Regions from separate parts of the Halomonas sp. YLB-10 genome, predicted to be linked through region 2. Evidence: riboswitches for the same ligand, from Rfam matches in the RefSeq annotation. Region 2 holds a riboswitch; the other holds the start of a gene.
The links. A riboswitch is a leader RNA that binds a small molecule or an ion and turns the genes downstream of it on or off. The one in region 2 is predicted to bind thiamine pyrophosphate.

Region 1 (15,207 bases), 220 kb from region 2:
CGCGCTGGTGGTCATCGGCCACCAGCACCTTGTCGCCGTTGGCCAGGTCTGCCGTACCTTCCGCGCTTGCATGGTCGTAGGTGCCATCGAGTTCACCCAGGGCCTTGCCCGCCACATACAGGTGACGCCCCCACAGGCTATCCATATCGACGCTGTTGAGGCTCTCGGCGGTGACGCTGATGGCATCGCCGGCGTCCAGGTCCACCAGGCCCTCGACCACCGCATCGGCATGGTTGTTCTGCAGCGCAAAGACGAAGCCGCCGGCGACACCGACATCGGCTACCTGGCTGTCTTCCTTCTGATCCTTGGCGCTGTCGGTGCCCTGGATCTCGGACTCCGCCGCGGCGTCTCGCAGCTTGCCGATCAGGGTGTTGCCCAGCACCTTGTCGGTGAAGCTCTCTTCCTTTTCCTTCTTGTTGGGGTCGACGCCGGTAGCGGAGCCCTCGGCGCTGACCGCCGGGCGGTGGGCGCTGGTAGCGCTGACACTGACCGCGCCGGCCACCTCGATGTCGCTGCGCTGGGAGGCGATGGCGCCCAGTCGCGTCACGCTGGTGCCAAGGCGGGCCTCGGCACGATTGATGTCCACCGAGACCGCCAGGGCGGCGGCCACGTCCAGGGCGTTCTTCTGCTGGCCCTGGGATTCCTTGAAGTGCTCGCCGATGGAGGCAGGCCCGCGGTCGGCGATGCCTTCCTTGATCTTGTCACCGATGACGCCGCTGAGCGCCTCCTGAAAGTTGCCGATCACCGATGTCGGCGACAGGTCCTCGGCGCTGGCCGTGGCCCCGTCGACAAGGCTATCGGGGCCACCACCGGGGGCGGTACCGGCGCTGGCGCTGGTACCGCCGTGGTCTTCGCCCTGGGAGGTCTCGGCGCTCAGTGTCAGATCGCCGCCCACACTGACGTCACCGGCCAGTTGCGCCTCGGTGTTGCTGGTCTCGACGTTGATCGCCAGGGCGATGCCGACCTTGCCCTTGTCAGGGGCGGAACTGGCGGAGGTCTCGTTTTCCTCCACGCTGGTCGCCGCGACCACCAGATCATTGCCTGCACTCAGATTGGCGTCTTCCCACACCATCACCCGGGAATCGCTGACCAGCACGCTGACCGCCACCGCGCCGGCCACGCCCTTGAGGCCATCCGGTTCAGCAGAGACGCTCTGGGCGGTGCTGACACTGCTGCTCAGGTTGATGTCATTGGCGGCGCTCAGGGTACCGTGGACGTGCACACTTGAGCGGGTGATCAGGGTGCTGACCGACACACCCAGGCCCCAGGCCTTGCTGGCGCCCACCTCGGTACTGATGTCGAGCTCGGAGGCGACGGTGATGTCCCCGCTGGTGGCGGTGATGACCGCGTCGGAGCCGATATCGATGGCGACCTCGGCCACCATCACCGAGACACTGCCAAACAGCGACAGCCCCTGAAGGAAGTCCAGCGCCGTATCGATGCCCTGGTCGAGGAAGGCCACGCCGGTGCGCAGGTTGAACCAGTCGCGATCGGGATCCACCAGACGCGCATCGATGGTTACGTCCCCGCCCTTGAGCGTGGCCTTGTCGATATCCACCGACAGGTCGAACAGGCCCACGTCGACCAGGCCATTGGCAGGCGCCAGCAGGGGTTGAAACAACTGCGCGCCAAGGTGCAACTCGCCGCTACCGGCATCGATCACACTATCGCCGCCGATCGTCAGCTCACGCGCCAGGATCGACAGATCGTGTCCCAGCGTCGGATCACTCATGCTCAGATCGACGTTGTCCAGGGTCAAGGCACCGTCGGCACGCAGCTCGACACTGCTGTCCAACGTTCTGGTCACGTTGGACAGGGAGGCGTCGCCATCCCAGTAGCCCACCAGGCTGGCGCCCTCACTGACGGTCACGTCGTCGAGCCGGGCGAGGCTCCCCGCCGCCAGTTCCACCTCGACCTGATCGCCAGGCTTGGCGTTCACGATGGTTGTTCCGGTCGCCGCCTCGGCGATATCGATGGCCAAAGCGCCGGTAAAGGCAGTGGCCGTCAGGGTCTTGTCGGCGCCTCCGGTCAGGCTCAGGCGCGCCGCCTCGATCCCGGACAGCGTGGTTGTGGCCGAACCAACGACCAACCCGCCATCGGTCAGCGTCATGGAGTCGCCCGCCGCCGCCAGCAGGCTGTCGGTGCCGGCGCCGCCGTCGACACTGGCGGCGCCGGACACGACGACGATACGGTCATCGCCACGGCTACCGATCAGGGCATCGCTGCCGCCGGCACTGGCGTCCAGCACCACGCCGGTCCCGCTCAAGGCGGTGCTCTGCCATTTGTCGCCACTGACGCCCATGCCGAGTGCATCGGTCAGGATCTTCGCGGTGGCGTCGGCGCTGACGGCGAAGCTCGCGCTTCCCGTGGTGGTGTCGGTGACCACAAGACGCCCGCTGGCACCATCGAAGCTCGCGGTCAGGCCCTCGACACTGCCGAGCAGCACCAGCAGGTCGCCGAGGGTGCGGGCGTCGGCCACATTGAGCGCCCGCGTCTCGCCGTTCTGCAGGGTGAAGCTCAGGTGCGCGCCGGAGTTCTCGAGTTCGCTACCGGTGACGTAACGCGCCAGGTAGGACTCGTACTCCGCCTGGCTGGCGAAGTCTTCTGCACCGGGAATCGCATCGCCCAGCGCCGAGAGGAAGGTCTCGATCTCGGCGTTGGAGGCGCCGCCAGCGGCCATCAGCGCAGTGACCCGGGTCTGTTCGCCGACCCCGTGCCAGCCGCTGGCATCGAGGGTGTTGGCGCCGGCGTTGCCGACCAGCGTCAGCGCCTCGATATCGCGATAGCTCGACGCGGTCCCGCCATCGATGCTGAAGCTGTCCCCACTCACATTGACGGCGTTCTGGCCATCGGCCAGGACGATTTCCAGACGATCCTGGCCGACGCCGCCGCGGATCTCGTTCTGCCCAGCCCCGGCACGAATGACGTTATCCCCGGCTACCGCCACGAACTGGGTCGTGGCCTCGCCACCGATCATCAGGTCGTTGCCGCTGCCCCCCTGGAGATAGACACTGCCGGCAAAGCCACTGGCGTCGAGCACGGTGTCGCCAAACTCGGCACGCAGCATGCCGTGCTCGATGCCGGCCAGGCTGTCACGCCCCGCTTCCCGAGCGCGCACCTGGGTCGAGGTCACCGTGGCGCTGGCCCCGGAAGCTCCCAGCGCCAGACCACTGCCGACCAGCGCCTTGGCGAAGGAACCGTCGTCGGCCACGGCCATGAAGTCGCCGATAAAGCTGATGCGCCAGCGTACCTGCTGTTCTCCAGCAGACTCGAACAGCTCGCGGGCCACCTGCAGGTTGCCTTCGCCCACCGCAGACAGCGCCTCGAGCGCCTGCTGTACCGCCAGGGCGTCGGCGTCCCAGGCCAGCGCCACGGTCTGCTCGCCGGCGAAGTGAAAGACCACCGTCTCACCGGCGCTGCGCGACCACACCAGCTCGCGCTCCTCGGCGACGTCGCCGCGCACCAGGGTGGCGCTACCGCTGCCACCGAACAGACGCAAGCTGTGGGAAGTACTGCCCAGCACCGAGTCGCTGCCGCTGCCACCATCGAGGCTGTTGCTGCCGCGATTGCCGAACAGCACGTCGTCACCGACACCCCCGACCAGGGTGTCGTTGCCACTGCCGCCCAGGAGTACCGCGTCGCCGGCGCCGGCCTTGAGGGTGTTGTTACCGGCGACGCCTTCCAGCTGAACCGAACCGCTGAACGCAGAGGCGTCCAGCATATTGGCAGAAGCACCGCCCACCAGGGTGGCGAGTTCGACGTCGCCCAGTACCCAGTTGGTCCAGCCGGTCACGCTCAGCGCGGTATCGGTCAGGGTCATGTCGGCGTCGGCGCTGGCCTCGATGCGGTCGTTGCCGCCACCGGCCTGGACACTGCCGCCCCCGGCGCTGAGCACGAATCGGTCGTCCTGCGCGCTGCCGACAAGTTGGCTATTGCTGGCGCCATCCAGGCTCTGGAAGGTCACGCCGGAAAGCGAGTAGCCGCTGGCGTTCAGCGTCTGGCCGGTCCCCGCGGCGGACAGCACCAGTTCCACGGGCTGGCGCTGGAAGCTCAGGCTGCCGTCGCCGGTGGTGACCGTGGCGGTGGCGCCAGCGCTGGTCAGGGTGATGTCCCCGGATGCGCGCTGCACCACGTAGGTCAGCTCGACCTCCTCGGGGGTGAACTCACTGCCCAGCTCACTCTGCTCGAAGCGATCGCTGCCGCTGACCGACACCAGGGTACTGCGACCGGCGCCGGCTTTCAGGGTATCGTCGCCGCCGCCCCCGACGATCAGGTTGTTGCCATTACCCCCGTCCAGGATAGTGTCGATCTGCGAGGTGACATCACCGATCAGGCGGTCGTCGCCGCCGGTCCCAATGACGTGATTGAAGCCATCGATACCGACGAAGCCGGTGGCCTTGCCTGTCCCCAGATCGACCTCTACCGAGGTGGAGAAGTCGCTGAAGTCGAGGATCTGGCCGGCCCGACCGTCGAGTCGGTCGATGCCGTTGAACGCGATATTGCCAAGCCCCAGACTGCCCTCGTCGTAAAGCGACCAACGCGCCCCGTCCTGGCTGCTCGAGAGCCGGTGCCGAGCGGCATCGTCCGTGGCTGACAGCACGCCGTCGTCACCCTGGCGATAGGAGGCGGCGTTCACCGTCTCGATGCCCGTGAAACTGAGCCAGCTATCGTTGCGCGCCGCCGTGGTGGTGCTCGACCAGTCCACGCTGCCCGCCCCATCGGCGCTCACCTGCCACTCGGTGTTGCCCTGGATGCCCTCGATGCGATCATCGCCCTCGCCCCCCGCGAAGGTGATGGTCAGCCCCTGGCTATGCTCGAGTGCCAGGACGTCGTCGCCGTCGCCGCCCTGGAAGCTCACCAGCAGACCATCCGCCTGGCCCAGCAGGCTCTGGTCCACGCGCAGGATGTCCTGGGCGTCGCTGCCCTGAATGACCACGCCGCCACTGGCCTTGGCGTCATCGAGGCCGCGTGAGGCCACCACCTGACTGACACCTTGCTCGTCGAGTTCGACCACCTGCAGCACCTGCTGCTGGTTCTCCTCGACCACCCGCAACGTCATCTCGGCGCCACCGGCCACGCTGGCGGTCAGCGGGTCCGCCGACATCAGCATGCGTGGCTCGAGTCCCTCGAACACGAACCGGGACGGCTCTGCCTGGGCACGACGAGCACGCCTGGGCTGGCGGAGAAGACGAGCGATCAATTCGGACAGAGGCTTGCGCTGGTGGCGACTCATGGGGGGACTCCGGTGGCGAAAAACGTCAAGAGGCGCATCGCGGCGACGATACGCCCCCTGATCTCGGTCGATCAGTGAACGGGAGTGTCCTGTTCGGCGTCAGACGCGACCGCCTCCTCGGCGGGGTCGCCCTTGGCCAGAGCACCCAGCCGCGAACCACCCTGCGCCTGACGGCTCAGTCGGTTGAGATTGCGCAGCGACTGCAGGTGGACGTAGAGCAGCTCCAGTTCGTCACTGTCCAGCAGCGCCTTGAGGCTGTCCTCGGGCAGCGCCTTGAGCTTCTGACGGTTGACCGCCTGGAAGCCGGTCAGGGTGCGCTGACCACCTTCCGGCAGGCGAATCTGGGCCTCGACCGACTCGAGCAGGTCGAGCTCGACCAGACGGGCGCAGAAGGCGCGGGTGCGCTGGAAGTGCGCCTGATAGTCCTGAAGGAAGTCCAGTACCTTGCCCAGGTACTGGGTCTGCTCACCGTCGGCGTCGAAGAAGCGCTCGCCGCGACCGTCACGATTGAGCCCTTCGTAGTCATCATCGATGCACAGGGTGAAGGTCTTGTCGTTGTCGGCGGAGGCAAACACGAAGGGATAGCGGCGGAAGAAGGCCGGTACGTACTCACCGCGCCACTGGCCTTCACGGTCCACCAGCAGATTCTGGTCCTGCTCGAGTCCCAGCACGGCGACCGGCAGCACCCCGTCGTCGGCCTGGGTGAAGACGATCGGCAGGTCGGTGGCGGCGGTCGGAAATTCGGCCGCCATCAGCGGCACCGAGTTCACCCCGCTGGCAAAGCCGAAGTCCTTGCCGACCTTGAGCGACAGCTCGCGATGCTTGTCGCGGGTGATCGGCTGAACGTTGCGATAGATCAGAAGTTGAGTCGCCATGAAAGAGTCCTCTTGTACTTGAGTGTCGTCCCTGGGCCTGGACGTCAGCGTCGTTGCGCGGCCAGCGCGCCGGTGGAAGTCGGGGAGACCAGTGTCACCCCGTGGTAGAAGGTCACGAAGGGTTCGCCTTTCGCATCGAACCCCAGAGAAAGGTTGCTCAGCGGCTTGTCGCCGTGGGCGGCAATCCACTCGATCGCCTGTGCGCGCGACGTACAGCGCCACTCGCGAGCCAGCGACAACAAAAGGCCCGCCAGTTCGCCCAGACGTATCTCGGCCGGATGTAGATGCAGATTGATGGAATCACGACCGGTATCGCGGCCCTGGCGCCGTTCCTCGATCCTCACGGTCAACGGTGGCCAGGGCTTTCGTGCCAGCGCGTGGCTGACCTCGAGCTGTTCGATCACGTCGCCGACGAGCGGGGGCATCGCCGCAAGCGTGCTCGCCATTGCATGGCGCACCGCCTCGGCGCTCTCGAGCAGGACATAGTCGGAGACACTGGCGTCGACGCCAGGGCGCCACTTCCACGCCTGGTACAGCGGGAAGCGACGCCCCGGCAGGGCCTTGTCCGGCAGCGGCGCTTCCCAGTACACCTTGGTGGTCGCGGCCTCCAGCCCGAGATGCAGATAGTGCGCCATCGCCTGCGTCGACAGTCCGGCGACAAAGGCCCTCCGGTCGCCAGGCGCCAGCGCCAGCGACTCCAGCAACCCCTCGAGGCGCACCGCAAGATCGTCGGCGTCAACGCCCTCGAGCGGCACACTGTAGAGCCTGCGCTGATGCGCCCAGCGGGCGGGAGCACACTTGACCGAGCGCTCGGCACTGTAGGGACGCGCGAGGCTATCGAGCCAGGACTCGATCAACGCCTGACGCTCGGCGAAGGGCCGGGGTTCAGTGCTGGAAGGCAAGGAGGTCCATCCGGTCATTCATATGGGCGTCGATCTCCGCCAGGTCTTCGCCATTGATGACGCCGGCGGCATGCTTCAGCCGCAGCACGCTGATCAGGTAGTCGTAGCGCGCACTGGCAAGTTCGCTGCGGGCGAAGAACAGATCGCGCTCGGCGTCGAGCAGTTCGAGCACCGGCATGACACCAGATTCATAGGCCACCTGGCGGTATTCGACGATGCGCTGGTTGGCGGTCAAGGACTCGCTGAGCGCCCTGACCCGGGACATGGCGGTGACGATACCCTCGAAGGCCGCACGTATCTCGCGGTCGAGTTCACGCCGCACCTGTTCGAGTCGAGCCTGCCCTGCCTCGATCAGACGGGTCCCTTCGCGCACCTCCGACGACACTCGCCCACCGCTGTAGACCGGCACACCGAGGCCGACCCGAATGGTCTGGGTCTCGACCTCGCTGCCGCCGCCGAACAATGAGCCCTCGGTCTCGTCGTTGTCGTAGTCGAGACTCAGATCGAGGGTCGGATAGTGACCACCACGACTCACCTTGACCTGCTGATTGGCCACTTCCACCGCCAGCCGTGCGGCTGACAGACGAGGATTACGCTGCATCGCCAGCTCGATCCAGGCCTCGACTGACGACGGTTCCGGGCTCGCCAGGGTCAGGTCCTCATCGACCAGGCTAAGCTCCACCGGACGCACGCCGCTGACCTCGGCCAGGGCATTGAGGGCATCGCGCAGACGGTTGGCCACGTCCAGCTCGCGCGCCTCGACCTGCAGAAAGCGCGCCTGGGCGTCGAGCAGATCGATCTCGCGAATCAAACCGTCCTCGAAGCGCGCCCTGACCTGCTCGAGATTGGTCTGGACCTGCTTCTTTTCGGCTTGCAGGAAACTCAGGTTTTCCGACAGGGCGAGTACCGCAAAGTAGCGTTCGGCCACCCGCAGGTAGAGATCCTGGCGCGAGACCTCGAGCTCGGACGCGGCCTGCTGGATCTCCAGCTTGGCCTGGCCAAAGGCTGCCCAGCGGGAATAGTCATAGATCGACTGCTCGAGCGAGACACCGTAGACGGTGGTCGGGTAGGACGTGCTGCCGCTGCCGTAGACCTCGTTGTCGGTACTGACGATGTCCTGGGAGATCTCGCTGCGCTCGACATTGACATTGATCTGCGGCAGCAGCGCTGAGCGCGCCTGATAGTAACGCTCATCGGTGGCCTGCTTACCATGAAAGTCGGCCTGAAACTGAGGATCGCTGTCCACCGCGAGCTCGTGAAGTTCCAGCAGACTTTCTGCCAGCACGGACGGAGCAAGCAGGCACGCCCACCCGCCCAACGCCAGGCCGAACGCAAGCTTGTTGAGATGCATGATGATTTTTCCCCTGCGCACCGGTGGGACAAACACCGGCATTACGCAACTGCTTTGTAATATTTTATTAACAACGGACGTACGATATTACCCACATCTTTTGTAGGAACACAGCTCCTATCTACTCTTTTGCAGGCAACATGATCAACGCAGTATCGACGCAGTAGGAAACTACATCGCAAAAGATGAGAAAGTTCATACTCGCTATCGCATTCCGCCACCGAAGGGAATCGGGTAGCACATTGAAACCTGGAAAGTTCCGAAATTACGCGGGACAAGAGACCATCTTCAGGTACACGGGAGCGGCGGCAGCCATGCGCCAAGCAGGTTGCTTCAAGGCCTGGCAGCCGCTGTCACCTCAGCCCAGCCACCTGAGATTACCCAACCACTCACACTGATCCTTTCAGACTAGACCGAAAGAACGAGCAAAGTCCTACGTCAGCGATGATAACGCCGCACCTGGCGACACCTGGGCGCTATTCATCCAGGCTGGCAATGCGGTTGCGACCACTACGCTTGGCGCTGTACAGGCGCCGGTCGGCGCGCTCGAACAGCGGTGCAAACCCCTCCCCCTTGCGATACTGGCTGACGCCGATGCTGATGGTGATGCGAATCGTCTGTCCATCCGACAGGGTGATTTCCCCCCCTTCCACCGCGCGACGCACCCGCTCGGCCGCCTTGATCGCCTCGGGCAAGGCGGTTCGCCGCATGACCACCACGAATTCCTCGCCGCCGGTGCGCGCCACCAGATCGCCATCACGCAGGCAGTTGGCTACTGTTTGCGCCAGCCAGGTGAGCACCTGGTCACCGGCCGCGTGACCGAAACCATCATTGACCTGCTTGAAGAAGTCGATATCGACCGCGGCCAGCGAAAACACCATCCCGCCACTGTCGCATTCCTCGATCAGGCGGGTGACGTGGCGATCCAACTGGCTTCGGTTGGGGAGTCCGGTCAAGGCATCGGTCATCGCCTGGTCTTCCAGTTGATCACGTTCGAGGCGAATACGCTCGACCTCCATCTCGTTGGAAATGACACGTTCGACGGCCCCGACCAGTAGCCGGACCAACTCGATGTCGACCTCGCTGAAGGCGTGCCGGCGCACCGACGGACTGGAGAAGTTCAGGGTTCCCCATACCTTGCCCTGGATCCGCAGCGGTGCACCGATATAGGTCTCCAGCTGAAAGTTCTCGTAGCAGGGGTGGCCCTTGACTCGCTCGTCCTGCCCGGCGCGGTGGGTATGGAAGACGTCATCGGCGTCGAGGGTCAGCCGACAGTAGGTGTCACCCAGTGCAAAGCTATCGCCGGCCCCTACTGGCGCATTATCCGAGGCCGCCCAGCGCACCGTGTAACGCTCCCCCTCGACCTGACTGACAAGCGCGATATCCAGCCTCAGGTAGCTCAAGGCGTCACGCAGCAGCATGTCGACGATCTCTGATACTCCGATATCGGTGCGATTTACCCCGGTATGGACATCCCGCAACAACTGGATCATCGAGCGATACTCGGAGACGTCCTGGATGATGGCGTAGAAGCCCATCACTTCATCTTCCACCACGTCCGGCAGATAGTGGACCTTGAAGTAGATCTGGCGACCGTCCTGGAGCACCAGGGAATCCTCGTAGCTGACCTCCTGCCCCGCCAGCGCCAGATCGAAACGTGGCCGGATCTTGGCGTAGGAGTCTGCATCGAGCACCGAAGACACCGGCTGCCCCATCAGCGCCTCGGCAGGCTGGCCGATGAAGTCGAGGTAGGCACGATTGTTGAAACGGAAGCAGAAGTCGCGGTCGACGTAGGCCACCATCACCGGCAGATGGTCGGCCATCCGCGCGATGACACCGCGGCTTGCCTTCTGCCGAGCCGACAGTCGCAGCACCAGCCCACCATCGGCCAGGCGACAGCAGCTACCATCGCCCAGTTGCAGCGGCATCGAAGGCTTGGCAGCGTGAGCGGCACCCCGGGATGCCAAGGCTTCGGCGACCCTGGCGACCTCGCCAGGCAGCTCTGCCAGCCCCCGCCCGATCCAGACCTCTCCAGGCTCGCCCAGCACGCTCACGGCATCACCGACCACGTCGTACACCTGCAACTCCGGCGTCAGGCGTACCAGCACCGTTCCGGACGACACCAATGCCTCTTCCACCCAGGCAAAACGCTCCATGAGGACAACTCCTTGCGTAAGCCCTGCCCTGGACCGGCAGCAGGTCAATACCCTGGCGGCTCGCGTGCCGTCTTCTCTAGCCTATGAAAAGATGCTTATAGATGCCGGGTTATTTCGCTTGCCCGCTTCCACGTTATGCTGGCGTCGCCGACACCGCCGCGGGAGCTGCCCATGAACCACCAGGACCTTGTCGCCATCGAACACGCCCTGACGCTGGCCAATCGCGGGGATACCAGCTGGCTTTGCACGCGTCTGGACACCCTTGCTCCCGCCTTCCCCCACCTGAGCGTCACCAGCGATGCCGATGGCCCCGGGTACGCCGGACAGCCCATCTTGCTGCCCCAGGCCCGGGACGGCGGCGCCTGTCTGGTCAATATCGACAACAACGCCAACGATGGCACCCCCTGCCTGGTCGAGCGCCTGTCACCGAGCAGCGAGACCCTGGTGCACCTGGAGGTCATCCATGCAACGCTCGCCGGCCAGCCATCGCTGATTCGCCGCGTCAGCCTGGGCAGTACGTCCATGAACCTGCAGCGACCCACGCCAACCAGTCCGCTGGTCCAGATCGGCGACGACGTCGTCGAGGTGCTGATCCAGCCGGCCTTGCGTCTGGTGCTGACCGGCCACTCCCCGGTCAATGCCGACCTGGCGCGCCAGGGACAACGGCTCGGCTTCGAGGTCATCCTGTGCGCCCCGGACTACCCCGACACGCATCACTCGACAGCGCCCCTGCCGGCAGGCGTCGAGTTCCAGCGCGCGCCCGCAGCTCCCTTCCTGCGCGGCGGCGGCGGGCACCGACGCACCCTGGTGATGGACGCCACCGACGCCTCGACCATTGCGCGAGCGAGCCGCGAGGCCTGCTGTCATGGCTATCTGGCGATGACTGACATCGATCCAAGCCGAGCGGCGAACTGGCTTTACGATGGCTGGCACAGCCTGCGCACCTCGCCCACCGTCTGACGCCCCGTCGCTGCGGCCAAAGCGCCAATTGACAGCCATCGGAGGCGGTCCTACGCTGTGCGCATTCCTGGGGGAGCCTGACGGCTGAGATTCCGCATCACGCGGTAACCCTTTGAACCTGATCCGGGTCATGCCGGCGAAGGGAAGGATGGTTGCGTTATCTCCTCTTTCTTCCTGTCCGCCGCTCGTCCCGCCTGTCCACCGGTCCCTGCGGACAACGACAAGAAAGAGGTCTTCTTTCGATGATGCTCGATCCCACCTGGACGGCGCTGTGGCTTCTGCTGTGCGCCGCCATCTTTGCCATCCCCGGCCTGATCTATGCCCGACGTCGTCAGGGCGGCCTGGATGACTACATCTCGGCTCGCAACAGCCAGAACACCCGCGCCACGGTGTTGACCCTGGTGGCCACCACCCTGGGCACCTGGATCCTGTTCGGCCCCGCCCAGGCGGCCACCTGGGGCGGCATCGGCGCCGTACTCGGCTATGCGCTGGGTTCCATGGTCCCGCGCCTGGTGATGATCCCGCTGGGACGACGCATGCGTGAGCTGATCCCCGAAGGCCACGGCCTTACCGAGTTCGTGATCCATCGCTACGGGCGCACCATGTACGCCTTCACCCTGACGATCATGCTGTTCTATCTGTTCATCTCGCTGGCGGCAGGCCTCACCGCAATCGCCCATATGGTCACCCTGCTGGCGCCGATCCCGCTGTGGCTGACCGCCTGCGTAGTGATGATCGCGACCCTGCTCTACACCTTCTACGGCGGCCTGCGCACCACCATCTTCACCGACAAGGTACAGATGCTGGTGATCCTGCCGTTGCTGGCGCTGCTGCTGGTGTTCGGCTGGCAGGCCGCCGGCGGCGTCGCGCCGACGCTCGAGGGCCTGCAGGAACGTGCGCCTCAGTTGCTGGATGTCACCGATGCCGGTGGCCTGCGTGCCGGCCTGACGTTCTTTATCGCGGTGATGCTGACCGGCCTGTTCTACCAGGGTACCTGGCAACGCATCTACGCCGCCCGGGACAGCAAGGTGCTGCGGCGGGGCTTCTGGATCGCAGGGCTGTTCAACTTTCCGGTGATCGTGCTGATGGGCCTGTTCGGCCTGGCGTTCGTCGGCCTCGGGCTCGAGGGAGACGGCTCGGTGGCGCTGTTCAGCGTGCTGCTGTCCGAGGTGCCGCTGTGGTTCGCCCTGGCCCTGATTCCGCTGGGTCTGGCCCTGGTGATGAGCAGCGCCGACACCACCGTCAACGCCACCTCCAGCATCATCGCCGTCGACATGCACCGGCTGCTGCCCCAGGCCAGCGAAGCCACCCTGATGCGCCTGGCACGCTGGCTGATCGTCGCCGCAGCGGTGCCGGTGACCTGGGTGGCAGCCCAGGGCTACAGCGTGCTCTATCTGTTCCTGCTGGCGGACCTGCTGTGCTCGGCGGCGGCCTTCCCGGTGTTCTTCGGTCTGTTCAATCGCCGCTACGACGGGCGCAACGCGGTCCTCAGCACCGCTGCAGGGCTGGTCGCCGGCCTGGCGATGTTCCCGTCTCCCAGCGGCGGTACCGCCACCCTGCTGGAATCCTTCCTGCTGGCGGCCTTCGTGCCGGTGCTAGTCTCGCTGGTGCTGATGAAGCTGCTGCCATCCCGCCAGGACTATGACTTCACCCGCATGGGCAGTCTGGTGCGGCGTTTCCAGAGCTGACACCGCCACGCTGACAGCCTGGCAAGGCGTGATAAAAAACAGCGGGACGTGCTGACGCGTCCCGCTGTTGTCGTTTCAAGGCCTGGCGATCAGGGGCCCTGGCAGTTCCGGCTCATCAGCGCTCGGGACGCGCCAGCCCCAGGTGGTCGCGCAGGGTGCGGCCCTGGTACTCGCGTCGAAACAGCCCGCGGCGCTGCAGTTCCGGTACCACTTGTTCGACCACGTCCTCGATGCTGTCCGGCAGCGACGGCGGCATCAGGTTGAAGCCGTCCGCCCCGCCCTGCTCGACCCAGCGCTGCATCTCGTCGGCGATACGCTCCGGGGTGCCGACCATGGTGCAGTGGCCGCCACCGGCGGCGAGCCGTCCCAGCAACTGGCGCAGCGTCGGTCGTTCGCTCTCGATGATCCGCAGAATCGTGGCGTAGCGCCCCTTGGGCCCGCTGAAGGCCTCCAGTGGCGGCAACTCGGGCACCGGGGCATCCAATTCCCAGTCGCTCACGTCCTGACCGATGAACTGACTCAACTGGCGCCGGGAGCTGTCCACCGGCAACAGTTCGTCGAGCTCCCTCTGCTTGCGTCTGGCCTCCTCTTCGGTGGAGCCGACGTAGGTGACAAGCCCCGGCATGATCGCGACCTTCGGTCTGCCCGCGGCCTTTACCCTGGCCTGAAGATCGCTGTAGTAGGCCTGGGCCGAGGGCAGATCGTAGGCCACCGCGTAGATGGCCTCTGCGTAGCGCGCGGCCAGGTCACGGCCCTGATCCGAGGCGCCGGCCTGGAACAGCACCGGGTGGCCCTGGGGCGGACGCGGCACTGTCAGCGGGCCATCCACCAGAAAGTGCTCGCCGTGATGGTGAACGGGACCGACCCGGCTGGCGTCGACGTAATCGCCCTGGCGATCCCTCACCAGGGCGTCGTCACTCCAGGAGTCCCACAGCGCCAGCACGGTATTGGCGAATTCCTCCGCCCGGGCATAGCGCTCGGCGTGGCTTGGCATGGCCTCGAGCCCATGGTTGCGCGCCTCGCTGTCGAACATCGAGGTCACCAGGTTCCAGCCCAGGCGTCCGCCGGAGATATGGTCCAGCGAGGCCAGCATGCGCGCAGCATGAAACGGCGTATAGAAGGTGCTGGAGACGGTCGAGATCAGCCCGATGTGTTCGGTGGCCCGCGCCATGGCCGCCAGCATGGTCAGTGGCTCCAGGGTCCACAGCGGGCCGTCGGCGACGCTGCCCACGGCGTGACCATCGGCGAAGAACACCGCATCGAAGCGACCCCGCTCGGCGAGCCGCGCCAGCTCCTCGTAGTAGCGGATATCGGCCAGGCGCTCGACGCTGGAACGGGGATGACGCCAGGCCGCCTTGTGGTGGCCACAGCCCATGATGAACAGATTGAGGTGCATGCTGGCCATCAGTCCTTCACCAGTCCGCCGTCGACCACCAGGTTCTGGCCGGTGACCGCTCGCGACCAGGGCGAGGCGAACAGTAGCGCAGCGTCGGCAAACTCTTGCGGCGTGGTCACCCGTCTCAGCGGCGTGCTGGCGGCGATCAGATCGAACACCGCCTCCGGCGTGGCGCGGGAGGCATCGGTGGTGCGCAATAGGCCCCCGGAGATCATGTTCACGGTGATGTTGTCCGGGCCCAGATCGTGGGCCAGGGTGCGCGTCAGCGACAGCAGCGCCGCCTTGGCGGCGGTGTAGTCGTGGTAGGGCACCACCGGGTTCTGGAACAGGTTGGTACCGATATTGACGATGCGACCAAAGCCGGCCTCACGCATGCCGGCAAGCGACGCCTGCACCGTGTTCAGTGCTCCCCGGGCGACGCCCTGAAGCTGATGATCGAGGTGCTCCCAGGTCAGCTCGTCGGGACCGGGACGGGCGTCGCCGTTGAAAGCGAAGTCCGGCAGCGCATTGTTGATCAAGGTGGTGACCGGTGCGCCGAAGTGCTCGCGGGCACGCGCGAACATGGCATCGACGGCGCTGCGATCACAGACGTCGGCGGCCACCGCCAGGGCTTGCTCGGGATAGTCGGCTACCAGCGCGTTGGCGC
Region 2 (15,207 bases):
TGCAGCCGCTGTCGGCGGACAAGCCGGCCGAAGGGGTGCATCCGTTCTCGGCCTTCACCTCCTCGGTGTGCCAGTTGCGTCCGACCAGCCGGGGGCGTATTCGCATCACCAGCGCCGACCCCGCCGTCTATCCCTCGATCCAGCCCAACTACCTGAGCACCGAAGAAGACTGTCGCGTGGCGGTGGACGCCATCAAGGTGGCGCGACGCATCGCCGAGCAGGCACCGCTTGCCGAGGTGATCACCGATGAATACGTGCCGGGGCGGGAGTATCAGAGCGACGAGCAATTGCTCGAGGCCGCCCGGCGCTACAGTCAGACCATCTACCACCCGGCGGGCACCTGCAAGATGGGCCACGACGACCTGGCGGTGGTCGATGACCGACTGCGGGTGCACGGCCTCGAAGGACTGAGGGTGGTGGACGCCTCGATCATGCCGATCATCGTCTCGGGCAACACCAACGCCCCGACCATCATGATCGCCGAACGCGCGGCGGACATGATCAAGGCCGATCGCCGTGCCCAGGCGCGCGTCGCCTGACGTGCAGCGCTGGAACCTCGACAGCGGATCGATGCCATCGGGGCCTGGCCTTACTCGAGGCCGCGCTCTGGCCCTAACGTCGCGGTAGCGGGCTGGGCCAGGATCAAATCAATAGCGCGTCATCGGCTGACCCGCTGAGCGCGACCCCTGATACGCGAACAACGAATAAACGAGAGGACGCCCATGTCCCAGCCAACGACACACGCCAAGCCCGAGACGCCCGTGACCGGGTGGCGTCGCCATCTGGAGCCCGCCCGGGAGCGCATGCCGGGGGTGCTGATCTGCATCACCATTGCCCTGGCCACCACCTTTATCGCCGATCACTACGGTGGCCCGACCCTGCTCTACGCACTGCTGTTCGGCATGACCCTGCACTTTCTCAGCGAGCAGGGCCCTTGCCTGGTGGGGGTGGAGTTTGCCGCCCGCACCATCCTCAGGCTGGGTGTTGCCCTGCTGGGTGTACGCATCACCCTGGAGCAGGTGGCGGAACTCGGGATCGGCCCGGTGGTGACGGTGGTCGCCGGGGTGGTGCTGACCATTCTGGCGGGAAGCGTGCTGGCGCGACTGCTGGGGCTGAAAAATGACCTGGGGCTGCTGACCGGCGGGTCGGTGGCGATCTGCGGCGCCTCGGCGGCGCTGGCACTGTCTGCGGCGATGCCGCGCAACGAGATCGCCGAGCGCAATACCATCCTGACCGTGGTCGGGGTGACGACGCTGTCCACCGCCGCCATGGTGCTCTACCCGCTGCTGGTCGGCGCGCTGGAACTGACCGACACCCAGGCCGGCATCTTTCTTGGTGGCACCATCCATGACGTTGCCCAGGTGGTCGGTGCCGGCTACATGATTTCCGACGAGACCGGCGACATCTCTACCTTCGTCAAGCTGTTGCGGGTCGCCATGCTGGTGCCGGCGGTGATGGTGTTCATGCTGCTGTTTCGCCGCGCCCGTGGCGGTGAAGGCGGCAAGGTGCCGATGTTCCCGAGCTTCCTGGTGGCCTTCGTGGCGCTGGTGCTGATCAACAGTCTTGGCGTGATCCCCCAGGTGATGGTCGAGGGCATGACCGACCTGTCGCGCTGGTGCCTGGTCACCGCCATCGCCGCACTCGGTATCAAGACCTCCTTCCAGAAGCTCGCCGTGGTCGGCTGGAAGCCCGTCATCCTGATGGTCGCCGAGACCGTCTTCCTGCTTGGGCTGGTGCTGGTGTGCCTGTATACCGGCATCGCCGAGTGGTAGCGAGCGGTCCCGGGCGAGTTAGAAAGCAACGCAAAGCCCACACAAACACCGAGGCCCCGGTTCTCCGGGGCCTCGGCGTTTCTCACGGTCTGTGGCGCTGTTCTGGTCGTTACTGACCGGCCTGGATCGCGGTCAGCGCAATCGTATAGACGATGTCCTCGACCAGGGCGCCCCGGGACAGGTCGTTGACCGGCTTGTTGAGGCCCTGAAGCATGGGGCCGATGCTGACTACCCGAGCGCTGCGCTGGACCGCCTTGTAGGTGGTGTTGCCGGTATTCAGATCCGGGAACACGAACACCGTGGCGCGGCCGGCCACCGGTGACTCCGGTGCCTTCTGCCGGGCCACGCTGGCGATGGCCGCAGCGTCATACTGCAGCGGGCCATCGATGGCCAGGTGCGGGGCCCGTTCCCTGGCGATGCGGGTGGCCTCGCGGACCTTGTCGACGTCGGCGCCGCTGCCGGACTCGCCGGTGGAGTAGCTGATCATGGCGACCCGCGGCTCGATGCCGAAGGCCTCGGCGCTGGTGGCGCTCTGCAGGGCGATCTCGGCCAGCGCCTCGGCGTCGGGGTCGGGGTTGACCGCGCAGTCACCGTAGACCACCACCTGGTCGGGCAGCAGCATGAAGAACACCGACGACACCTGGCCGTAGCCGGGGGCGGTCTTGATCAGCTGAAAGGCCGGGCGCACGGTGTTGGCGGTGGTGTGCACGGCGCCGGAGACCAGGCCATCCACCTCGCCTTCGGCGAGCATCATGGTACCCAGCACCACGCAGTCATGAAGCTGGGCCTCGGCGGTCAGTGGGGTCAGCTTGCCACGTCGGCGCTCGACCATGGGCGCGATAAAGCGGCCACGCTCGGCGTCCGGGTCGAGGATCTGCAGATCGTCGGGCAGCTCCAGACCTCGCGCCTTGGCCACCTCCAGGATGGCGCGACGCTTGCCCAGCAGCACGCAGTTGGCGATACCGCGACGCTGGCACAGGATGGCCGCTTCCAGGGTGCGCGGCTCGTCGCCTTCGGGCAGCACGATACGCCGACGCTTGTGCTGGGCCATGCTGACCAGTTGATGGCGGAAGGCTGCCGGTGACAGGCGGCGCTGGGCGTCGTCGTGAATTAGTGCCAGCAGCCAGTCACGATCCAGGTGATCGGCGACGAAGGCGCAGATGGCCTCGGCGCGCTCGTGATCATCGACCGGAATGCCGCCGGACATCTCGGTGAGCCGGGCCACGGTGGCGTAGCTGTCGGTGTCCACCGAGAGGACCGGTAGCCCCGAGGCCAGCGCCGGGCGACAGACGTCGATCAGCTGCTGGCTGGGTGACTCGCCGTGGGTCAGCAAGAGACCTGCCAGGGGCACGCCGTTCATGGTGGCCAGCGCCGCCGCCAGCAGGGTGTCGTCGCGGTCCCCGGGGGACACGATCAGCTCGCCGGGACGCAGGGCGTAGAGCAGGTGCTCGGCGCTGCGGGCCCCCAGCGTCGAGTGAGCGACGCGGCGGCGATCGGCTTCGCCGTGGTGCAGGATCCTGGCATCGAGGGCGCGGGCCACGTCTACCACTCGCGGTGCGGTCAGGGAGGCCCGGTAGGGCACCGCCGCGACCACCGGCAGGGTCAGATCGGCGCCGCTGGCGAGCTGCTGCTGCCAGTGCTGGCGATGGGCGCGGGCCTCGACCTCGCTGACCGAGGCCAGGGTCTGGTCGATGGCAGAGCCGTCGCCGTCCCCCGGCAGTCGCATCAGCATGGCACCCAGAGTACGGACCGAACCCACCGCGTCGATGCTCTGGCGATGGAACTGCAACTGCTTGGCCAGCTCCTGGGGATCGGCGATCTGGCCATCGGCGACCAGTACCACCTGGGCGTCGAGGGCACTGGCCAGGCGCACGTTGAGGTCGAAGGCGTAGGCGTTTCGCGGCAGTGGGCGAACGCCCTCCACCACGATCAGCGCCGGTGCCTTGCCGGTGGCAGGGCGGGCGACGCGGGCGTGGCGCTCCACGGCGAGTTCCAGCAGACCATCGCGATCGTCGCGGCCGAGATACTGCTCCAGTGTCTGGCGCGAGATCGGACGCGGCGAACCTATGCCCAGGGTACTGGCCACCAGCGAGCGGGCGCGTTCGTCGTTGTCACTTGCCTGCTCGCCACCTTCGGACTGGCTGAAGGGCTGCAGAAAACCCGCGTCCAGCCCCAGCGTATCCAGCGCACGAAGCAGGCCGAGGCCGGCGGAGGTGAGGGCGACGCCGTCGTCGATGGGGATCAGCAGCAGCGTGCGGGACTGGGTGCTCACAGAACCTCCTCGAGCTTTGGCGTGGACGTCAGGCTCACGATCAATTCCCGGGTCTGGCTGGCGATATAGCCTTCCTCGTCGGTGGGGATGACGCGGATCTCCGGCGCCGAGCTGGCGCCTCGGTCGTGGATCTGGCCTTCCTCGCCACGCCCGAGGCTCTCGTTGGCGTCAGCGTCCAGGCGCACACCGAGGGCCTCCAGGTGGCCCAGCGTCCGGGCGCGCACCAGGGCAGAGTTTTCGCCGATGCCGCCGGTGAAGGCGATGCCGTCGATCCGGGGCAGGGCACAGGCCAGGCCCGCCAGGGACTTGGCCAGGCGGTAGCAGAAGACTTCGATGGCCAGGCTCGCGCCGGCGTGACCTTCACTGGCGGCCTGTTCGAGCTCACGCATGTCGTTGGTCAGCTCGGACAGCCCCAGCAGTCCGCTCTTCTGGTTGAGCAACTGATCGACGCCCTCCAGCGACATGCCCAGCTGCCGCGCCAGGTGCAGGTGCAGGCCGGGGTCGACGTCACCGCTGCGGGTGCCCATCACCAGGCCTTCCAGCGGGGTCATGCCCATGCTGGTGTCCAGGCTTCTGCCGGCCCACACCCCGGTGGCGGAGCAGCCATTGCCCAGGTGGGCAATCAGCCAGCCGCCTTCACCACGGGCGCTGACTTCTGCCAGGCGGCCGGTCACGTAGGCATGGCTCGAGCCGTGGAAGCCGTAGCGACGGATGCCGTGTCGGCTGTAGAGCTCTTCGGGGATGGCGTAGCGGTAGGCGTGGGGCGGCAGGGTCTGGTGGAAGGCGGTATCGAACACCGCCACCTGAGGCAGATCCTCGAACAGCCGGCGCGTGGCGACGATACCGTCGAGGTTGGCCGGATTGTGCAAGGGAGCCAGGCTGATGGTCTGGCGAATGGTGCGCACCACGGCGTCGTCGAGCAGGGTAGCGGCGGTGAAGCGCTCGCCGCCGTGTACCACCCGGTGGCCGATACCGATGGGCCGGTGGACGCCAAGGTGCTCAAGAATCGTCTTGAGCGCCAGGGCGTGGGTCGCACGGGGAAGCGAGACCTCGCGGGCGCTGCCGTGTTCGTCCGTCAGCTTGAGGCGAGCCTCGTGGCTGCCCAGGCGCTCGGCGATACCGGACAGTCGGGGAGCGTCGGGGGCCTGATCGATCAGCGCGAACTTGATCGAAGAGGAGCCGCAGTTGATCACCAGAATCGGGGCTTTCATGCCATCTCCAGAAAAGACGCCTTGGTGAGGCGAGAATGCGTGGGATGGCGGCGAATCTAGCACCGCCCCGGGGCGCGAATAATTGGCCTGGGGAGGTAGTCGAACGGCTTTGCTGGTGGATCCGACGAAGCCGTGATGAGCGTCAAGTGCATGAATCTTCGGATTAGACTTTTGTCTAACTTTGTGCGGCAGAACTGGAACCGGGCGTACAAGACTTGCATCCCCGAGCAGTCGAACGCTGCCCGGGGATGCGCCGGGGAATGGCTTGTCTCAGACCTCCTTGTTCAAACCTCCTTGTACAGCTCAGCGCCTTGTTCACGGAAGACCCGGGCGCGCTCCTCCATGCCGGCCATGACGGCGTCGCCGTCACCCTCCAGGCCGTTGTCGCGGGCGTAGTCGCGGACCTCCTGGCTGATCTTCATGGAACAGAACTTGGGGCCGCACATGGAGCAGAAGTGGGCCACCTTGGCGGAGTCCTTGGGCAGCGTCTCGTCGTGATAGGCGCGGGCGGTGTCAGGGTCGAGGCCCAGGTTGAACTGGTCCTCCCAGCGGAACTCGAAACGCGCCTTGGACAGGGCGTTGTCGCGGCGCTGGGCGCCGGGATGCCCCTTGGCCAGGTCGGCGGCGTGGGCGGCAATCTTGTAGGTGATGATGCCGGTCTTGACGTCGTCCTTGTCGGGCAGGCCCAGGTGTTCCTTGGGGGTGACGTAGCACAGCATGGCGCAGCCGTACCAGCCGATCATCGCCGCTCCGATGCCCGAGGTGATGTGGTCGTAGCCCGGGGCGATATCGGTCACCAGTGGCCCAAGGGTATAGAAGGGCGCCTCGTCGCAGTACTCGAGCTGCTTGTCCATGTTCTCCTTGACCAGGTGCATGGGCACGTGGCCGGGGCCTTCGATCATCACCTGGACGTCGTGCTTCCAGGCGATATGGGTCAGCTCACCCAGGGTCTTGAGCTCCGCCATCTGGGCCTCGTCGTTGGCGTCGGCCACCGAGCCCGGACGCAGGCCATCGCCCAGCGAGAAGGCCACGTCGTACTGCTTGCAGATCTCGCAGATTTCCTCGAAGTGGGTGTAGAGGAAGCTTTCCTGGTGATGGTAAAGGCACCACTTGGCCATGATCGAGCCACCGCGGGAGACGATGCCGGTGACCCGGTTGGCGGTCAGCGGCACGTAGCGCAGCAGCACGCCTGCGTGGATGGTGAAGTAGTCCACGCCCTGTTCGGCCTGCTCGATCAGGGTGTCGCGGAACACCTCCCAGGTGAGGTCCTCGGCCACGCCCTTGACCTTCTCCAGCGCCTGATAGAGCGGCACCGTGCCGATCGGTACCGGCGAGTTGCGGATGATCCACTCGCGGGTTTCGTGGATGTTCTGGCCAGTGGACAGATCCATGATGGTATCGGCGCCCCAGCGGATGCCCCAGGTCATCTTCTCGACCTCTTGCTCGATGGAGGAGGTCACCGCCGAGTTGCCCAGATTGCCATTGATCTTCACCAGGAAGTTGCGCCCGATGATCATCGGCTCGGCTTCCGGGTGGTTGATGTTGGCGGGGATGATGGCGCGCCCGGCGGCGACTTCCTGGCGCACGAACTCTGGGGTGATCTCCTCGGGAAGACGGGCGCCGAAGCCCTGCCCGGGATGCTGGTGGTCAAGGATGCGCTCGACCTCATCGCTGCCTCGATAGCCATCGGCCAGGGCCTGTCGACGCTGGTTCTCGCGGATGGCGATGAACTCCATCTCCGGGGTGATGATGCCGCGGCGGGCGTAGTGCAGCTGGGTAACATTGCCGGCGCGGCCATCGGCGCCACGACGTGCGCGGCGCGGCGTACGAGTCAGTTCGAAGCGCAGCGGAGCGAGCGTCGGGTCGTTGGCACGTCGGCGACCGTAGTCCGAGGTCGGGCCATCGAGCCATTCGGTGTCGTCGCGCTCCTCGATCCAGGGCCGGCGCAACTCGGCAAGCCCGCGACGCAGGTCGACCTCGACCTGGGGATCGGTGTAGGGGCCGGAGGTGTCGTAGACCAAGAGCGGCGGATTGGCCTCGTCGGCCCCGGAGGTGCGGGTCGCTGACAGCGAAATCTCGCGAAACGGCACCCGCAGGTCGTCGCGGGAGCCCTTTACATAGACCTTGCGCGAACCCGGCAGGGGCGTAACTGCGGCCTGGTCGACCTGGGCGGTCTCGGCCAGGAAGTGCGCGCTATGGCGGGGTTTGTTTGCGGAAACGGGTTGATCGAGCGGCATTGGCTTGTCCTTCTCACGGCACTGGGTGCTGGCGTTGTTGTGTGCATCGCGTGAGGAAGGAGGGGGCGTCGTGGCCTGGGCCGTGAGCGCTTGATCCCTACGCTGGTCCTCACCGCGATGCCATGGCATCGGGGTTACCCCCAGATCAGGTTCAACGGGTCCCATGCGCTGCATGATCTCAGCCGCCTCTGGCGGCCCCCCGTCAAGCGTGGTGCTGATTGTGTTAGTCGCTTAGATCGAGCCCCATCTGCCAGAAGTCGATCTCGAGTCGTGTCGCGTCGGCGAATATCCGTGACAGTCGCGCAAAGCGCTCGCCGGATACCTGGGCCAGCTGATCGTCGAGCCAGGCCTGCTCCTGGCGTGCGGCGGCCTGGAAGTCGTCGCTTTCGTACATGGCGATCCAGGTGTCGAAGGGATTGTCTGCACCGCGCAGGGTGTCCGAACGGGCGTTGAGCGTTCTCGCGATATCGGCGTAGCCGACCATGCAGGGGGCCAGCGCCACGTGCAGGTCCAGGAGGTCGCCGCGGCTGCCGGCGTCCAGCACGTAGCGGGTATAGGCCAGGGTAGCGCGAGCTTCGGGCAGCTCGGCGAGTTCGGCCTCGCCGATGCCCCAGTCACGGCAGAAGGCGAGATGCAGGCCGAGTTCCACATCGAGGATGGTCTTCATGCCGTCGAAGGCGCCGCGCAGCTCGTCGAGGCTGTGGCTCTTGTAGGCCGCCAGGGCGTAGGCCCGGGAGAACTGCAGCAGAAACAGATAGTCCTGCTTGAGGTAGTGACGGAAGCTGGCGTCAGCCAGTTCACCACGGCCAAGGGCGAGCACGAAGTCGTGTTCGATGTAGGCGTGCCAGTCATCGCGGCAGGCGTCGACAAGATCGGTAAAGCGGTAGCCCATGTTACCTCCGGTTGGTGCGGATCCGGAGTGCGGCGGCTGAGGACACGGCGACGAGAAAGGAGGGAGGTGCGCGCGCAGGGGCTGTCACCACCGCCTGATTCCCTACGCCGGTTCAAGGTGTGAAGCCACACCGCACCCGGATCAGGTTCCACGGGATCGGCGCTGGCGGCCGGTGATTCGTCACCCTGGCCCTGCGCCATCTCAGCCGGATTCACCGGCACCCCGTCAAGCGAGTCTGGATCGAGTCTAGCATGACCTCGAAGGGAGTCCACCTCGGCTTGGCAAGAACCGATCCCGATCAGTAGATACGCCGCTGGGGGGAGGAGGTTTCCACGATATCGCGAGAGTGCAACTGCCCAGATATCTGGAGAAGTTTCCGCATGGTTGAGAATGCATTTTATCCGATTGAGGAAAAGTGGCGAAGTAGAGTCCTGATTGATCAATTCGACAAAGTTTCGACGATTTTGTTGTTATTTAAAGGGATATTTGCGTGGTTTTTCTTGGATGTTCTCTGGATTGTATTTGCGTGTTTTGCGGCTGCCTGATAGAGAATATGTGAGAGAATCTAGAGTGAAAAAAGTACGTTTGTTTTATCGATATTCTGACAGTCGTTGTGCGCTTGATGACTCCTTTGTGAAGAAGGGCAGAAAGTGACAGGTGTGTTGGTCCCGTCTTTATGGGAAGCATTGGTTCGCCGAGTTTTCATGGAAGCTAAAAATGCTTGCTTTGTTCTCTTTTGAACCACCCGTGGGGCAGGGAAATGGTGCATGGGAAAGGTTCTATGAAGGGCTCCGGGGCCGTTGTCAGTGCTCGTTTCTCAACACAATAGACAAATATTTCGCCTATCTTTTTTTATGCAAATATTTTAGAAAGGAAGACGAGATGCCAGTGTTGGCGTAAACACTCCTATTCGTCGTGGTAATGTGTGATTTAAGATAGACGTTATCAATTTTGTTCGTTCACGACCGATGTTATATATTATGTTTGAGGTGATTAATATGAATCCATATTCGACACTTCCAGACCGTGCCTTCTGGAAAAAAGCTGTATCAGAAAAGTCGATTTTTGACATATCCAATTTGTGGTCTCCAAAGTTCAAGATCACAAAGGATAGTAGGGTGGTTACCTTCGGTTCCTGCTTTGCGCAACATATTGGAAACGCTCTTGATAGCAGAGGGTTCAACTGGGTCTCGACAGAAACTCCACCTAGGGGGCTCTCGCAGGAAAATGCAAAAAAATACAATTACAATATATTTTCGGCAAGAACCGGGAATATATACACCACCTCATTGTTGAAGCAGTGGGTAGAGTGGGCAACAGGGATAAAAGAGCCGCCTGAGGAGATTTGGGAAAAGAACGGAAGGTTCTATGATCCCTTTCGCCCCGTGGTGGAACCAGAGGGTTTCTGTAGTAAAGAAGAGTTAATGCTCTCTCGAGAGGAGACAATAAAAGCGTTTAGGGAATGCATCTTCTCATCAGACTTCTTTGTCTTCACCTTAGGGTTGACTGAAAGCTGGTTCAATTCGGAATACGGCTACGAGTATCCGATGTGTCCCGGGACTTCAGCAGGGACCTACCTGAAAGGTATCCATGCGTTCAAGAATCAGATGTATCCCTCTGTGATGAATGATCTGCGAGATGCCATAGAAATAATGCGTCATGAGAATCCTGAGTTACGCTTTATATTGACAGTTTCCCCTGTTCCTTTGGTAGCGACAAACTCCAGGAACAACGTGATCGTCGCTACAATGGAATCCAAGTCAGTGTTGCGTGCCGTGGCTGGGCAGATTTCTAGAGGTTGTAATTATGTGGATTATTTTCCTTCGTATGAAATAATCAACAGCCCGGTTTTCAAGGGGGTGTTTTTCGAACCCAATCAACGAAGTGTTAACCCCCACGGTGTCGATTTTGTGATGAATCATTTTTTTTCTTCTCTGAGGAAAAAGTTTGGCGCTGAGATTTTCGGAAAACAAAACAAGAGGGTAGGTAGCGTAAAGAAAATGAATGATCTGGTTTGCGAAGAAGAGATCTTCGACGCCTTTGGAGGTAAGGAATGAAGAAAAATATTTGTGTGCTGGGCAATAGCCACGTTGGTGCTTTGAAAAGAGCCTGGGACCTGATGCCAGAGTGGCATCAAGAATATAATCTTGTCTTCTTTACCGCTAGAAGTAATGGCTTGGGTGGACTGTTTCTCATCGATAATAAACTGGTTCCAAAAACAGATAGATTAAAGAGGACCATCACCTATACATCGGGTGGCAAGAGTGAGATTGATATCGTTGAATATGATCTATTCTTGATTTACGGACTTCAGATGGAAGTTTTTTTTGTCGAACCTGGAAAATTTTTTTCATCAGCAGTAATAAAGCAAACCGTGCTGGATAGTGTCAAGGGTACGACGTCCTGGAAGATCATGGAAATGATCAGGAGCGTGACCAATAAAAAGATATATGTTGGACATAATCCCCTGCCTATTCGGAAGAAAGGTGATGATAGAAGTTATCCTCCGGAAAGCTACCTGTCCGGAATAAAGTTGATGAACGATGAAGTGTATGATAAATGCAATGCCGAGTTGATCGCTCAGCCTGCTGATACCATCGTCAACGGATGTTTTACGGAGCGGGAGCTCTCGAAGGGAAGTAAAAGATTGCCTGTAGGGGATGCCATGGATGAGGAAGCGCATCCAGACCATGATATCAGGCATATGAACGAAGAGTTCGGGAAAAAGTGGCTATCCTGCTTTTTAAGTAGAGATTGACAAAGGGTTTTCCTGGCGGATGTGTGTTATCCGGAGCTGGAGAACGCTCTTTGTAGAGCAAAGCGTTACCACCAGACAGCGGCAAACAGATGAATCATGGATCACGCTACTATGCTTGACGTGTAGTAGTCCGCTGGGATTCCCCCTCCGGATGATGCAAAAGGAGGGGGAGGACACAACGCTGTGCCACGGCACCGGCTCAGTCGACGGGCTTCTCGCCGGAGACCTCCGGCGCCGATTCCGTGCCGTGCTCGCGAAAGGACTGCACCGGCATCTCGCGGGGGACTTCCCGTGGCGGCTCGGCCGGGGTCGCCGGCGGCGGTGGTGCCTCGGCGACGCGAAGCTCGCCTACCACCGCCGGGGGGCGGGTCTCGCTCGGGACCAGCAACAGGCCGGCGCGCCTCAGGGCCCGGCCGATGCTCAGGCTGGAGCTCCAGCGGACCAGCGGAGCGGCCATCACCAGGCCGAGCCACACCGGCGTCAGCCAGATGAAGAAGCTCGGGGTGAAGGCCCAGGTCACCAGCGCCCACAAGGCGCCGATCAGTGACCATAGCCAGGTGTGGCGAAAGGCTTCCTTCCAGGGCAGGGCGCGGCCCTCGCGGGACTGTGGATCCCAGGCCACGGTGCGGCCGCTCAGTACCTGAATCACGAAACGACTGTGGAACACCATCATCAAGGGCGCGATGAGCATGGCAAACAGCGTCTCCAGCAGCATGCTGGCGACGAGCCGGGCCCGTCCGCCATAGGCCTGTGGGTTCTGGATCAGCCCCAGCACCAGCCCTAGCACCTTGGGCATCAGCAGCATGCCCAGGGTGCCGATCAGCAGCGGCATGATCAGGTTGGGTGGGGCGATCGGCCAGTCGGGAAACAGCTGCGAACTCGAGGTGAAGAAGTTGGTCGGCACCAGCGCCCGGATCAGGGCGTCGATGGTGCTGATCACCAGGATCGCCAGCCACACCAGCGACGACAGGTAGGCGAGGGCACCGAAGAAGAAGTGCAGACGGCTGAGCACGTGCAGTCCGCGCCCGCCGAGCAGGCGCATATGCTGCAGATTGCCCTGAACCCAGCGCCGGTCGCGCTTGGCGTAGTCGAGGATATGACTCGGCATCTCTTCGAAGCTGCCGCCCAGGTCGGTGCGCATGCGCACCTGCCAGCCGGCACGGCGCAGCAGCGCCGCCTCGACGAAGTCGTGGCTCAGGATATCGCCACCCAGCGGTGGCTTGCCGGGCAGCTCCGGCAGGCCACAGGCATCGGTGAAGGCGTCCACGCGAATGATGGCGTTGTGGCCGAAGTAGTTGGCCGCGGTGGCGTGCCAGAAGCTCAGACCGCTGGCCAGCATCGGCGAGTAGAGTGCAGCAGCGAACTGGTTGGCGCGGCCGAACAGGCTGTCCTGGCGCACCGGAATCGGCACCGTCTGCAACAGGCCAAGGCGCGGGTTGGCCATCATCTCGTCGATCAGCTCGATGACGGTGGTGCCGCTCATCAGGCTGTCGGCGTCGATCACCAGCATGTAGTCGTAGTGGCTGCCCCAACGGGTGCAGAAGTCGCCCAGATTGCCTGCCTTGCGCCCGACGTTACTGTCACGGTGGCGGTAGTGCAGTTGGCAGTGGCCTTCCAGGCGCTTCTGCAGCTCGGCCATGGCGGCCTTTTCCTCGGCCACCACCTCGTCGTCGGTGCTGTCGCTGAGCACGAAGGCTTCCACCTCGATGCCTTGCGGCAGGTCATCCAGATCCTTGCAGGTGGCCTCGAGTCCGGCGGCGACTCGCAGCACGTCCTCGTTGTGGATCGGCATCACCAGGGCGGTGCGGGAGTGGGAGCCTTCGGGCCGCATGGGATAGGAATGGCGCGGCTTCAGGCTCAGCGGGTCACGCCCGGTCAGGTTGAGCACGAAGCCGATCAGCGCGCTCCAGAAGGCCATGGTGATCCAGCCGAAGGTGATCGCGAACAGGCCGATGATCGCCATCTCGAGCGGACTGATGCCCTCCACGTAGAGGATCCTGAACATGGTCCAGACCCCCAGCGCCGTGGTGGCGGCAATGGCCAGGCCGACGCCAAGACGTCGCAGGCGTGGCCAGGGTACCTCGGGAGTATGGGCGTTCATCAGGGGCTCCAGATGCTGTTCCAGGTTTCGCTCAGGCGCTCGCCACGAAGCATGAGGGTCAGGCGGATATCAGCGGGCTGGTCGCCGTCGGGCAGCAGCGTGAAGCTGGCGCGCCAGGTGTCGTTGTCGGGCAGCGGTGTGACCTTGGCCTCGGCGGTCTCGCCGCTGGAGGTGGTCAGGGTCATCTCGACCGGTTGGCTGGCATCGAGTCCCTCGAGCTCACCGCCGCGGAAGTCGATGATGAACTGGCGCAGGCGCTCGTCGGGGGGATCGCTCTGTCCCGGCACACCGCCCCAGCCCTGGCGCGAACGCACCACACGAGCCAGCGGTTCGGCCGTGGGGGTGTCGCCGAAGGTCCAGGTACGATAGCGGTAGGTGCGGGAGTCGCCGGCCATCAGCGGGTTGGCGGGCACCCAGTAGGCGGTGATGTTGTCGTGGGCCTCGCTGTCGGTGGGGATCTCCACCAGCTCGACGTGGCCTTCACCCCACTCGCCCTGGGGTTCGACCCACTGACTGGGGCGACGCTCGTAGCGGGCCTCCATGTCCAGGTAGGCGTTGAAGTGCTGGGGCCGCTGGACCAGGCCATAGCCCTTGGGCGAGGTGTCCTGCAGCCCTGAGATCTGGAGGCTTTCGGGGTTTTCCAGCACGCGCCAGGTCCACTCGTCGGTGCTGGTGGCCATCAGCAGGCCGCTGGAGTCATGTACCCGGATGCGGTAGTCGTCCTCCTGGCGGCGATCCATCTCGCCATGCAGGAACATGCTGGTCAGCGGTGCGACGCCGAGCTTCTCGACGTCTTCCCTGGCAAACAGGCGTGCCTCGGTGTCGACCTGGGTGCGCTTGCCCGGGGCGATGTCGAAGCGGTAGGCGCCGGCCAGAGACGGGCTGTCCAGCAGCGCCAGCACGGTCATGTGGGTATCGCCGGGCTGCGGCTTGACCAGCCAGTATTCGCGAAAGGCGGGAAACTCCTCGCCCCGGGGCAGGGCGGTGTCGATGGCCAGGCCACGGGCCGACAGGCCGTAGCCCTGGTCGCGGCCGACCAGGCGGAAGTAGGACGCGCCCAGAAATACCGCGAACTCATCCTTGTAGTCGGCGCGGTTGAGCGGGTAGTGCAGGCGAAAGCCGGCATAGCCGAGCCCACTCAGATCGAGCTCGGCGAGGTCGGCGGCATCGTCGTCGTAGCGAAAGCGCTCAGGCTCGAAGGGCAGCGAGCGTACCTCGCCATCCTCCAGCAGGTGGATATCCACCGGCTGGTCATACAGAAAGCCTGGGTGGAAGAGCTCCACCTCGAAATCGCCATCATCCTTCCACAGTGCCCGCTCATCGCGGTAGCGAATCTGTCGGTAGCGGTCGTAGTCCATCTCGGTTAATGCCTCGGGCAGCTCGGCCGAGGCCTCTTCATAGGGGGACGCGGCCAGTTCCTTGGCCCGGTTCGTGACCTGTTCGAACAGCGCGCCGGTCTCGACGGCCATGGCCGGCGTCGTCAATGCGGCGCTGGTGATGACGCCGACGAAGGCGAGCGCCAGGTTGCGCGAGCCAGGTCGCCGCCGAGCAAGGGTGTGTCGTGCTCGAGATATTGCCGTGTCCAAGTGCGCTCTCCTTGCGAGCGGACGAACGCCCGGTGGCTCGGGTTCGCCCGCTGGGGGTGTAGGGGATCCTTCTGCCGTTCACATCGATGGCATGTTCTATGCGACTTTCTATGCCACTTTCTATGTCGCTTTCTATGCCAAATCGAGCCAGCCTTTAATCTAGCCTATTGGCCGAGACAAAAGTTGCAATAGATGTCATTCGAGTGCATTTGAGGGTTTGTGCTAATTCGGGTTCCGTGTCGCCGATTAGCGACGGTGTTGGGGTGGGCAGGTTACTGAGCGGTAACAGGCGAAGTGGATGCACGAGCTTGCGGTCGAGGCAGCGCGTATCTGCTGTGTAGATACGTACAGGAGGGGAGTGATATGGAACTCAAGATT

Region 1: another riboswitch for thiamine pyrophosphate. It lies ahead of EBB56_RS00060 (sodium:solute symporter family protein); the one in region 2 lies ahead of thiC (phosphomethylpyrimidine synthase ThiC).

Annotation. Positions count from the first base shown of each region.
Region 1 is NZ_RRCU01000001.1:31,369-46,575, forward strand. Features, by position in the region: gene EBB56_RS00030 (LEPR-XLL domain-containing protein) at 1-5,233, opposite strand, end outside; gene EBB56_RS00035 (SapC family protein) at 5,305-6,108, opposite strand; gene EBB56_RS00040 (hypothetical protein) at 6,153-7,010, opposite strand; gene EBB56_RS00045 (TolC family outer membrane protein) at 6,994-8,361, opposite strand; gene EBB56_RS00050 (diguanylate cyclase) at 8,838-10,517, opposite strand; gene EBB56_RS00055 (hypothetical protein) at 10,689-11,477, shown strand; TPP riboswitch at 11,537-11,639, shown strand; gene EBB56_RS00060 (sodium:solute symporter family protein) at 11,720-13,165, shown strand; gene EBB56_RS00065 (LLM class flavin-dependent oxidoreductase) at 13,281-14,570, opposite strand; gene EBB56_RS00070 (3-oxoacyl-ACP reductase) at 14,570-15,207, opposite strand, start outside.
Region 2 is NZ_RRCU01000001.1:250,819-266,025, reverse strand. Features, by position in the region: gene EBB56_RS00990 (GMC family oxidoreductase) at 1-539, shown strand, start outside; gene EBB56_RS00985 (YeiH family protein) at 723-1,772, shown strand; gene pta (phosphate acetyltransferase) at 1,882-4,044, opposite strand; gene EBB56_RS00975 (acetate/propionate family kinase) at 4,041-5,255, opposite strand; gene thiC (phosphomethylpyrimidine synthase ThiC) at 5,540-7,492, opposite strand; TPP riboswitch at 7,570-7,704, opposite strand; gene tenA (thiaminase II) at 7,716-8,384, opposite strand; TPP riboswitch at 8,466-8,619, opposite strand; gene EBB56_RS00960 (GSCFA domain-containing protein) at 9,383-10,441, shown strand; gene EBB56_RS00955 (hypothetical protein) at 10,438-11,142, shown strand; gene mdoH (glucans biosynthesis glucosyltransferase MdoH) at 11,342-13,243, opposite strand; gene EBB56_RS00945 (glucan biosynthesis protein) at 13,243-14,829, opposite strand; gene EBB56_RS00940 (AbrB/MazE/SpoVT family DNA-binding domain-containing protein) at 15,193-15,207, shown strand, end outside.